DNA from 4 places in the Erwinia sp. GW821-FHT03D09 genome. Region 3 is predicted to be linked to each of the others. Evidence: predicted binding sites of a transcription regulator. Region 3 holds the regulator's gene; each other region holds the start of a gene.
The links. The regulator CRP, encoded in region 3, controls carbon source genes, mostly activating them, when cyclic AMP is high. The targets are predictions, from matches to a motif close to ATGTGANNNNNNTCACAT.
Positions count from the first base shown of each region.

Region 1: a site for CRP is predicted at 1,036-1,053, ahead of yrbN (protein YrbN). Genes of this name have one in related genera too.
Region 2: a site for CRP is predicted at 1,159-1,176, ahead of cdd (cytidine deaminase). Genes of this name have one in related genera too.
Region 4: a site for CRP is predicted at 1,471-1,488, ahead of AC07U6_RS00790 (arabinose ABC transporter substrate-binding protein). Genes of this name have one in related genera too.

Region 1 is NZ_JBWKUK010000012.1:99,601-101,805, reverse strand. Features, by position in the region: gene AC07U6_RS13890 (DEAD/DEAH family ATP-dependent RNA helicase) at 1-956, opposite strand, end outside; gene yrbN (protein YrbN) at 949-1,023, opposite strand; gene nlpI (lipoprotein NlpI) at 1,133-2,017, opposite strand; gene pnp (polyribonucleotide nucleotidyltransferase) at 2,139-2,205, opposite strand, start outside.
Region 2 is NZ_JBWKUK010000003.1:216,194-218,398, reverse strand. Features, by position in the region: gene AC07U6_RS04215 (CidA/LrgA family protein) at 25-420, shown strand; gene AC07U6_RS04210 (CidB/LrgB family autolysis modulator) at 413-1,105, shown strand; gene cdd (cytidine deaminase) at 1,233-2,123, shown strand.
Region 3 is NZ_JBWKUK010000002.1:246,995-249,199, forward strand. Features, by position in the region: gene AC07U6_RS02845 (YccS/YhfK family putative transporter) at 1-833, opposite strand, end outside; gene crp (cAMP-activated global transcriptional regulator CRP) at 893-1,525, opposite strand; gene AC07U6_RS02855 (LysR substrate-binding domain-containing protein) at 1,885-2,205, opposite strand, start outside.
Region 4 is NZ_JBWKUK010000001.1:147,500-149,704, reverse strand. Features, by position in the region: gene araG (L-arabinose ABC transporter ATP-binding protein AraG) at 1-130, opposite strand, end outside; gene AC07U6_RS00790 (arabinose ABC transporter substrate-binding protein) at 256-1,239, opposite strand; gene AC07U6_RS00785 (ribulokinase) at 1,599-2,205, shown strand, end outside.

The DNA of each region.
Region 1 (2,205 bases), on a different contig from region 3:
TAGTTTACAACCAGGCTGATGCGCTCAACGTCCAGACCACGGGCCGCAACGTCGGTGGCGATCAGAATGTCCAGACGGCCATCTTTCAGACGCTCCAGAGTCTGCTCACGCAGTGCCTGGTTCATGTCACCATTCAGCGCGGCGCTGTTGTAACCGCTGCGCTCCAGCGCTTCAGCCACTTCCAGTGTTGCGTTTTTGGTACGCACGAAGATGATTGCAGCGTCGAAGTCTTCAGCTTCCAGGAAGCGAGTCAGCGCATCAGTTTTACGGCCATAGGCAGTCCAGTAGCTCTGGCTGATGTCAGGACGCGTAGTCAGGCTTGACTGAATGCGCACTTCCTGAGGATCTTTCATGAAGCGTTTAGTGATACGGCGAATCGCTTCCGGCATGGTTGCAGAGAACAGCGCGGTCTGATGACCGTCTGGGATCTGCGCCATGATGGTTTCAACGTCTTCGATGAAGCCCATACGCAGCATTTCATCAGCTTCGTCCAGTACCAGACCGCGCAGGTTAGACAGGTCCAGAGTGCCACGCTTCAGGTGGTCCAGCAGACGGCCTGGGGTACCGACAACAACCTGAGGGCCCTGACGCAGAGCGCGTAGCTGCACGTCATAACGCTGGCCGCCGTACAGGGCTACAACGTTAATGCCACGCATATGTTTAGAGAATTCGGTTACAGCTTCAGCTACCTGAACCGCCAGTTCGCGGGTCGGTGCCAGCACCAGAATCTGTGGTGCTTTAACAGTTGGATCAATGTTGTTTAGCAGCGGCAGGGAGAATGCCGCAGTTTTACCACTCCCGGTCTGCGCCATACCCAGAACATCGCGGCCCGCCAGCAGGTGAGGAATACACTCAGCCTGGATTGGGGAAGGCTTCACGTAGCCCATACCGTTCAGTGATTCAAGGATGTCAGCGTTCAGGCCAAGGTCAGAAAAAGTGGTTTGAATATCAGTCATGTAGTACACGTGCCTCGTAGATTTCGGCGGCCAGTCTACATAACTCGTCGTGAAAATTCTCAGTCATTTTCATCAAAAAGTGTGAACCGGCTCAAATTAGTGGTTTCGACGAACAGAAATGCCCTCATCCGCGAAGATGATGACTTTTCAAAGTTCAGGCAATAAAAGTTCGTCAGCTATTGCTGGTCGGATTCTGATAAATCGTCTTGTGTCTGGCCGAGTAGCGCCAGCTCCAACAATGCATATCGGTGCTCAACAAAGTTATGAACGTTGTTAGCGACCGTCAGCTTGAACAACGCTTCTGCGTTGTCCTTCTCCCCCAGACTTAGGTAGTACTTACCTAAATAGAAGTTGGTTTCACTGAGATGTTCAGCGAGCGAAGTGTTATCCGTTGCGTCTGCCTGGAGGCGCTCCTTCAGCGTTTTTTCGCTGATGTCGCCCAGGTAGAACTCGACAATATTCCATCCCCATTGGTCCTTTACCGCTTTGTCGTAACGCTGCTTCAGCGAAACTTTGGCCTGTTCTGTGTCGATCTCACGCTCAGTGAGATACAGCCACAGGCTGCGGAAGGGATCGTTAGGATCGCCTTGATAAAACGCCTGCAGATCATCTTGCGCTAGTTTAAATCTACCGCCGTAGTAAAGGGCGATACCGCGATTTAAGTACGCATAATTGTAAGTTGGATCAAGCTCAAGTACAGAATCAAACGCTTCATAGGCAGCATCAAAGTTGCCTGCCTGCGTTAAATATATGCCTAAGTAATTGAATACTTCGGGCATATCCGGTCTGATAGATAGCGCCTGAGAAAAGTCATTCCGCGCCAGCGCTCTCAAACCTAAACTATCATACAACACTCCGCGCTCATATAACAGCTGTGCGCGTTCATCATCGGTCAAAGACCGACTGGCAAGAATTTGTTCCATGCGAGCAAGAATAACTTCCTGTTGCAGCGTAGGCTGCAGCGGAACTGCCAAAATTTCGTTCTCACGCCAATTGGTGTTGCTACATCCTGCCAGCGTTAAAGCTGTTGCAACGAAACACCAGCGCAAAAATGGCTTCATTTCCCACTCCCACAAACAAACATTGGGATGATCATCCTGTCATCCGCCTGCCGCATACAGGGGTCCAACCCTGCGATGAAACAGCTCTCCGCCATGCGACGGAGAGCTCAATGGTAGTGCTTTATTCTGCTTCTGGTGCCGCAGGAGCTGCTGCTTCAGGCTGAGCCTGTTCGCTGGCTTCTTTGATG
Region 2 (2,205 bases), on a different contig from region 3:
CGTTCTGAAATTCAGGAGGTTATCATGCGCCGCGCCCCGCTGATTCTGTGGCAGTTTATCCGCGCTTTTTTCATTATCTACCTCTGCCTGTATGTGGGTATCGGCATTTCCAGCCTGCTTCCCGTCACCATTCCCGGCAGTATTATCGGCATGCTGGTGCTGTTCGCCCTGCTGGCTACGCAAATCCTTCCCGTTGAGTGGGTCAGGCCCGGCTGTAGCCTGTTTATTCGCTATATGGCGCTGCTGTTCGTGCCGATTAGCGTCGGCGTGATGAATGACATGGATATTCTCACCGCACAGTTTGGCCCTATTGTGGTTTCCTGCCTGGTCAGCACGCTGATTGTGCTGGTGACCGTTGGCGTTCTTTCACAGCGTATGCACCGCCAGCCGCTGGCTCCGCAGGGAGAACGTGATGAGTGATATGTGGTGGTCCATTCCGTTAACGGTCGTGGTGTTTCTGGCGGCGCGTCAGCTTGCCGCTCGGGTCAAAATCTCCATTGTGAATCCCCTGCTGATCGCCATGGCGGTGATCATTCCGCTGCTGCTGCTGTTGCAGATCCCCTACACCCGCTATTTCCAGGGTAGCGCCATCCTTAACGGCCTGCTGCAGCCCGCCGTGGTCGCCCTTGCGCTGCCGCTGTATCAGCAGATGCATCAGATCCGCGCCCGCTGGAAGTCGATTATCAGCGTCTGCTTTATCGGCAGTATCACCGCGATGGTCTCCGGGACTGCAATTGCCCTGTGGCTCGGTGCCACGCCCGAGATCGCCGCGACCCTGTTGCCGAAATCAGTCACCACGCCGATCGCCATGGCGGTGTCCGGTTCACTGGGCGGAATACCGGCGATCAGCGCAATCTGCGTGCTGATGGCCGGGGTACTCGGCGCGGTATTTGGCCATATGCTGCTGAACCTGTTGCAGGTTCGTGCCGCCTCCGCTCGTGGGCTGGCGATTGGCAACGCCTCGCACGCTATTGGTACCGCCCGTGCGGTAGAGATGGATGCGCAGGAAGGGGCGTTCAGTTCGCTGGCGCTGGTGCTGTGCGCCATTATTACCTCACTGCTGGCACCGTTTATTTTTCCCGTTCTGCTGCACTGGCTGGGGTAAAACTTGCGATAGATCTCGCATTTTGTTTATCAATTTCATTTATTACACTGACAGAGAGATGCAGATCACATATAACTGGCTACCGGCTCGTTAACATGAGCCAGCATTCAGCATAAAGAGGCCTAAAATGCATCCAAGATTCCTGGCAGCCTTCGCCACGCTTCCCGAAACATTACAGCATGCCATTCGGCCGATGATCTCTTCTGCGGATTTTTCTGCCCGCATCAGCGCCGATGAAGCGGCAACACTGAAAAAGCAGTGCGGCTATAACGACAGCGAACTGGCTTTTGCCCTGCTGCCGCTGGCCGCAGCCTGCGCACAGGCCGCACTGTCCGATTTTAAAGTGGGTGCGATTGCACGCGGTGCCAGCGGCACGCTGTGGTTTGGTGCCAATATGGAATTCAGCGGCACCACCATGCAGCAAACGGTGCATGCCGAGCAGAGCGCCGTTACCCACGCCTGGCTCCGGGGCGAACGCGCGCTTGAAGCGATCACCGTCAACTACACTCCCTGCGGCCACTGCCGCCAGTTTATGAACGAGCTGAACAGCGGTACGGCGCTGACTATCGAACTGCCGGGCCGTGCGGCGGCCACGCTTGGGGATTATCTGCCGGATGCGTTTGGTCCGCGCGATCTGGAAATTACCACCCTGCTGATGGATAACGTCGATCACGGGATGACGATCCGTGGCGATGCGCTGGAGCAGGCGGCACTGGCGGCAGCCAATGGCAGTCATGCGCCGTACAGCCAGGCATGGAGCGGCGTGGCGCTGGAAACCAGCGACGGTACGATCTTTGCCGGGCGCTATGCGGAAAACGCCGCCTTTAACCCAACTCTGCCGCCGCTTCAGGGTGCGCTGAATCTGTTAAACCTTGCCGGATATGTCCTTAGCGATATTTCCCGTGCGGTACTGGCCGAAGCCCCGGAAGCGAAGCTCAGCCAGCAGTCCGCCACCGCCGCCACCCTCAGTGCGCTGGGCTGTACCCGCTTTAGCACAATTCCTCTGATTCAATCGTAAAAATCCGCCAGTGCTTCGAGAAAGATCCCAGCTTTTGTTATTACTTTTTAACAAAAGCTGCTTTTTCAGATAATTTATTTTA
Region 3 (2,205 bases):
ACCCGCAGGCGGGAGGCAATGGTCTGCACATTCCAACGGATCACCACTTCGGCGTGGCTTTGTTCCACCAGTTTTTGCACTTCTTCCGGCTGATGCAGGCTGACGGAAATGTGCTCCTGCAGGTCCAGTGCCACCTGAAAGGCCCGCGTCAGCCGCTGATAGTGGTTATCCTGGCTGGCGGACAGCATATACATCTGCTGATAGCAGGTATTAATCAGATCCACCGCTTTTTGCTGGCGCGCCAGCAGCGGCGGGAGGGCTGTCTGCGGGTCGGTCAGCCGGGTCAGCAGCGTATATTTCGCCTCGCAGTAGTCGGCCAGCTCGCGATACAGCAGGCTCAGCGTTTCACGCATCGGCTGCTCTTTCCACAGGCGGAACCACAGCCAGTTAAACAGCCCGTACCAGATGGTACCGAGAATATAGAGCAGCGGCGGCTGCCAGAGGGGCATTCTTCCGGCCAGGCTGAGGGTAAAAATAGCGGCAATGAGCGATGCGGGCAGCAGACGGCCATGCAGTGGACTGATTTCCGCAGTGACGCCCAGTATCAGTGCCATCACCAGCATGATGATCGGCAGCGGTACGCCCTGTTCCCCGGCATACAGGATCATAAAACTACAGAATGCAAACAGGCTGCCGCCGATAATCAGGCGTTTAAAAAAGCGTTTATGGGGAGTATCAAGACCGGCGTTGTTACAGCAGGCGGGAACCAATGAAAAGAGTAGACCCTGTCGAAGATCGCCCAGCAGCCAGCCAACGGCTATTGGCAGACACAGCACCAGCGTTTGCCGCAGTGCATAGTTCACTTCAGGGTGATAGATGATTCTCCGCCACATGCCCAACACCACAGAAAAAAAGGCGCGACAATGCTGTCGCGCCACAGATCCACAACCGTTTAGCGCGTACCGTAAACCACGATAGTTTTACCGTGCGCGGAAATCAGGTTTTGATCTTCCAGCATTTTCAAAATACGCCCCACGGTTTCACGAGAACAGCCAACGATCTGGCCAATCTCCTGGCGGGTGATCTTGATCTGCATACCATCCGGGTGGGTCATGGCATCCGGCTGTTTGGCCAGATTAAGCAGGGTTTGTGCAATACGACCGGTTACATCAAGGAAGGCGAGGTTACCCACTTTCTCAGAAGTGACCTGCAGACGGCGTGCCATCTGCGAAGAAAGACGCATCAGAATGTCAGGGTTAACCTGAATCAACTGGCGGAATTTTTTGTAGGAGATTTCAGCTACTTCACAGGCACTCTTAGCGCGCACCCACGCGCTTCGCTCCTGGCCCTCTTCGAAAAGGCCCAGTTCGCCAATAAAGTCGCCCTGATTGAGGTAGGAAAGAATCATTTCTTTACCTTCTTCATCCTTGATCAGCACCGCTACTGCGCCTTTGACGATGTAGTAGAGGGTTTCTGCCTTTTCACCCTGATGGATCAGAGTGCTTTTGGATGGATATTTGTGAATATGGCAATGTGACAGGAACCATTCGAGGGTTGGGTCTGTTTGCGGTTTGCCGAGAACCATTCGCTGTTATCCTCTATTGTAATCGAGCCTAAATATACCCTTTTATCACTCAGGTTGCAGAAATGTTAACTGCTTTTTGAAATATTTTGGGTAAACAGGGACGGAATTCCCTGTCAGGCGCTTCCCATAGGAAAATCAAACGGGCAATACCATTAAGAGTCTGACTCATCCTGTTGTCCCGTTTTCACCATGCATTGCAATGCCAGAATAATAATACAGCACCGTTTGTAGCACAGCTTGACCTGGCTGTCTTGTGTTGTGTCATGTTGTCTCGCTTCAGCATAGTGCAAAATTACTACATAGTCTTTTTATTGCCGGGAAAGTGGGGCGGAAGGCCGTTGCTCGGCGACGCGCCCGTCTCACTGATTAATGTCGGTTTCATGTCTGTTTTCGCCAGCGTTACGGCAGATATCCAGGACCAGCTCCAGCAGTTGCCGCGAATGATGGGTAAGCGGGGAGTATCTGGACCACACAACGCTGTAATGCCAGGCAGATTGCAGCGGCAGGTTGAGTGCCTGCAGCGTGTGGCTGAATTCGCTAAGCAGTGGGCGGGGCATCATCATCAGGTAACCGGATTTTCGCGCCAGCTGCATGCCGTACAACAGAGAAGTCGTATGAAGCAGAGGACCAGATAACCGCTGAAAAAAAGCCTCCAGTTCCTGGCTCAAGCCGCTGCCCGC
Region 4 (2,205 bases), on a different contig from region 3:
CACCATTTTCCCCCATCAACGCATGGACCTCTCCGGCATGGCAGTCGAAGCTGATGTCCTGCAGTGCCTTCACGCCGGGAAAGGTTTTACCAATGCCGTGAAAGCTGAGATAAGCGGGTTCTCTGGTCATATCACTCCCCTGAAACGGTGTTGGACGGTAACCGTGTTATACGTCCCGTAATACAAATAATCAGACCGTGGGCCGACCGTTGCAGCGATCGACCCACATAAAGTGACGTTGTCACTGAAAACGCATTACATCAGCCCTTTCTTAGCCAGCTCGGCCTTGAAGTTGTCACGAGTGATCAGCACCACCTCGGTCACTTCGGTAAACTTCGCCGGCTCCGCGCCGTTGGTCACCCAGTCATGCAGCATTTTGATACTGCGGTAGCCGTGAACGTCCGGGCTTGGCAGCAGCGAGCCGTAGAAGCCGGTGGCCTGGCCTTTTGACAGTTCGCTGACCGCATCCACGCCGTTGATACCGATGCCGATAACGTTAGGCGCCTTGAAGCCCTGGCCTTCTGTTGCGCGCACGCCGCCGAGCACGGTGTTGTCATTCATGCCGACAATCAGCCAGTTTTTCACTTCAGGATGCTGAACCAGCAGCGAGTTACCGGCATCGAACGCACCGGGGATATCGTTAGATTTGGTGGGAACCTGATAAATCTGTTTTTCCGGGAATCCGGCCGCTTTCAGCGCGTCCATTGAACCACCGGTGCGGCGGCGTGCCGTATCAAGCTCGTTAGCGGTAATCGCCATTACTGCGGTGTCTTTGACGTCCCAGCCGCGCTTCTGCATCTCCTTATACAGCTCCTGCCCCTGACGCTCGCCGATTTTGGTCGCTGCCATCATCACCAGCGGTACGGTGTCCATCGGCTTACCTTTGGCAGTGACGAACTGATCATCCACCGCGATCACCTTCAGATCGTAGCTGCGTGCTTTGGCCATAATGGCTGAACCCAGCTTCGGGTCCGGAGTGCAGATAACGAAGCCTTTGGCACCGCTGGCCGCCAGGCTGTCGATGGCGTTAAGGGTTTTCTCTCCGTCCGGCACGGCAATTTTGATCACCTCAAAGCCCAGCTCCTGGCCTGCTTTGTCTGCGAACTTCCATTCGGTCTGGAACCAGGGTTCTTCCGGCTGTTTCACCAGAAAACCGAGTTTCATTGTCTCTGCAATAGCGGATTGTGACATAACGGCAGCAAGGCTGATTGCGGCCAGTGCTTTAGTAAATTTGTGCATGAGGCTCTCCGGCTCAGTGCCCGCTTTTGACGGGGTTGTGTAAACGGTAACAATCGGAAGATGGAATAATTAAAATTTTATAAACAGCAAGTTATCTAAAACCGTCGTATTTTTTACTGCGGCGGTTAATTAGTTTTACCCACATACAAACGGAAATTTGTAGAGCGCTATCACACACTGAAATTACAGGCGTTTTGTCCATGCATTCAGCTGTTTTAACCGGAAAGTAACATTTGAAGCGCATCACATAACCGCATCTGATGGCAGAAAAGTGCATATTTGCAGCCACTCACACCTAACCGCTTCTGCGCCATGTTCTCAGGATAGAGAGACTTGACTATCGTCTCTGGAGAATAACTATGAACAAGGGTGCCATAACCCTCGGTCTGGATTTTGGCAGCGACTCGGTTCGGGCGCTGGCGGTGGAATGTGCCAGCGGACGGGAACTGGCGAAGCACGTAGTTGCCTATCCGCGCTGGCGGGAGGGCCGCTACTGCCAGCCCAACCGCAATCAGTTCCGCCACCATCCTGCGGATTACATCGAAGCGCTGGAACAGGTCATCCGTGACGTTGTCACTCAGCTCGGGAGCGACAGCCAGAATGTGGTTGGGATTGGCGTGGACTCTACAGGCTCTACGCCTGCGCCAATCGATCGTGAAGGCAGGGTTCTGGCGCTGCGGCCCGAATTTGCCGATAACTCCAATGCGATGTTCGTGCTGTGGAAGGATCACACCGCGATTGAAGAGGCAGAAGCTATCACCCGCCTGTGCCGCAGCGGCGAGTTTGAGGATTACTCACGCTATATCGGCGGGGTTTACTCCTCAGAATGGTTCTGGGCCAAAATTCTGCACGTCAGCCGCGAAGATGCCGCAGTGCGTGAAGCCGCCGCCTCGTGGATTGAGCTGTGCGACTGGGTTCCGGCTTTGCTCAGCGGTACCACCGCCCCCGCCGTTCTGCGCCGTGGCC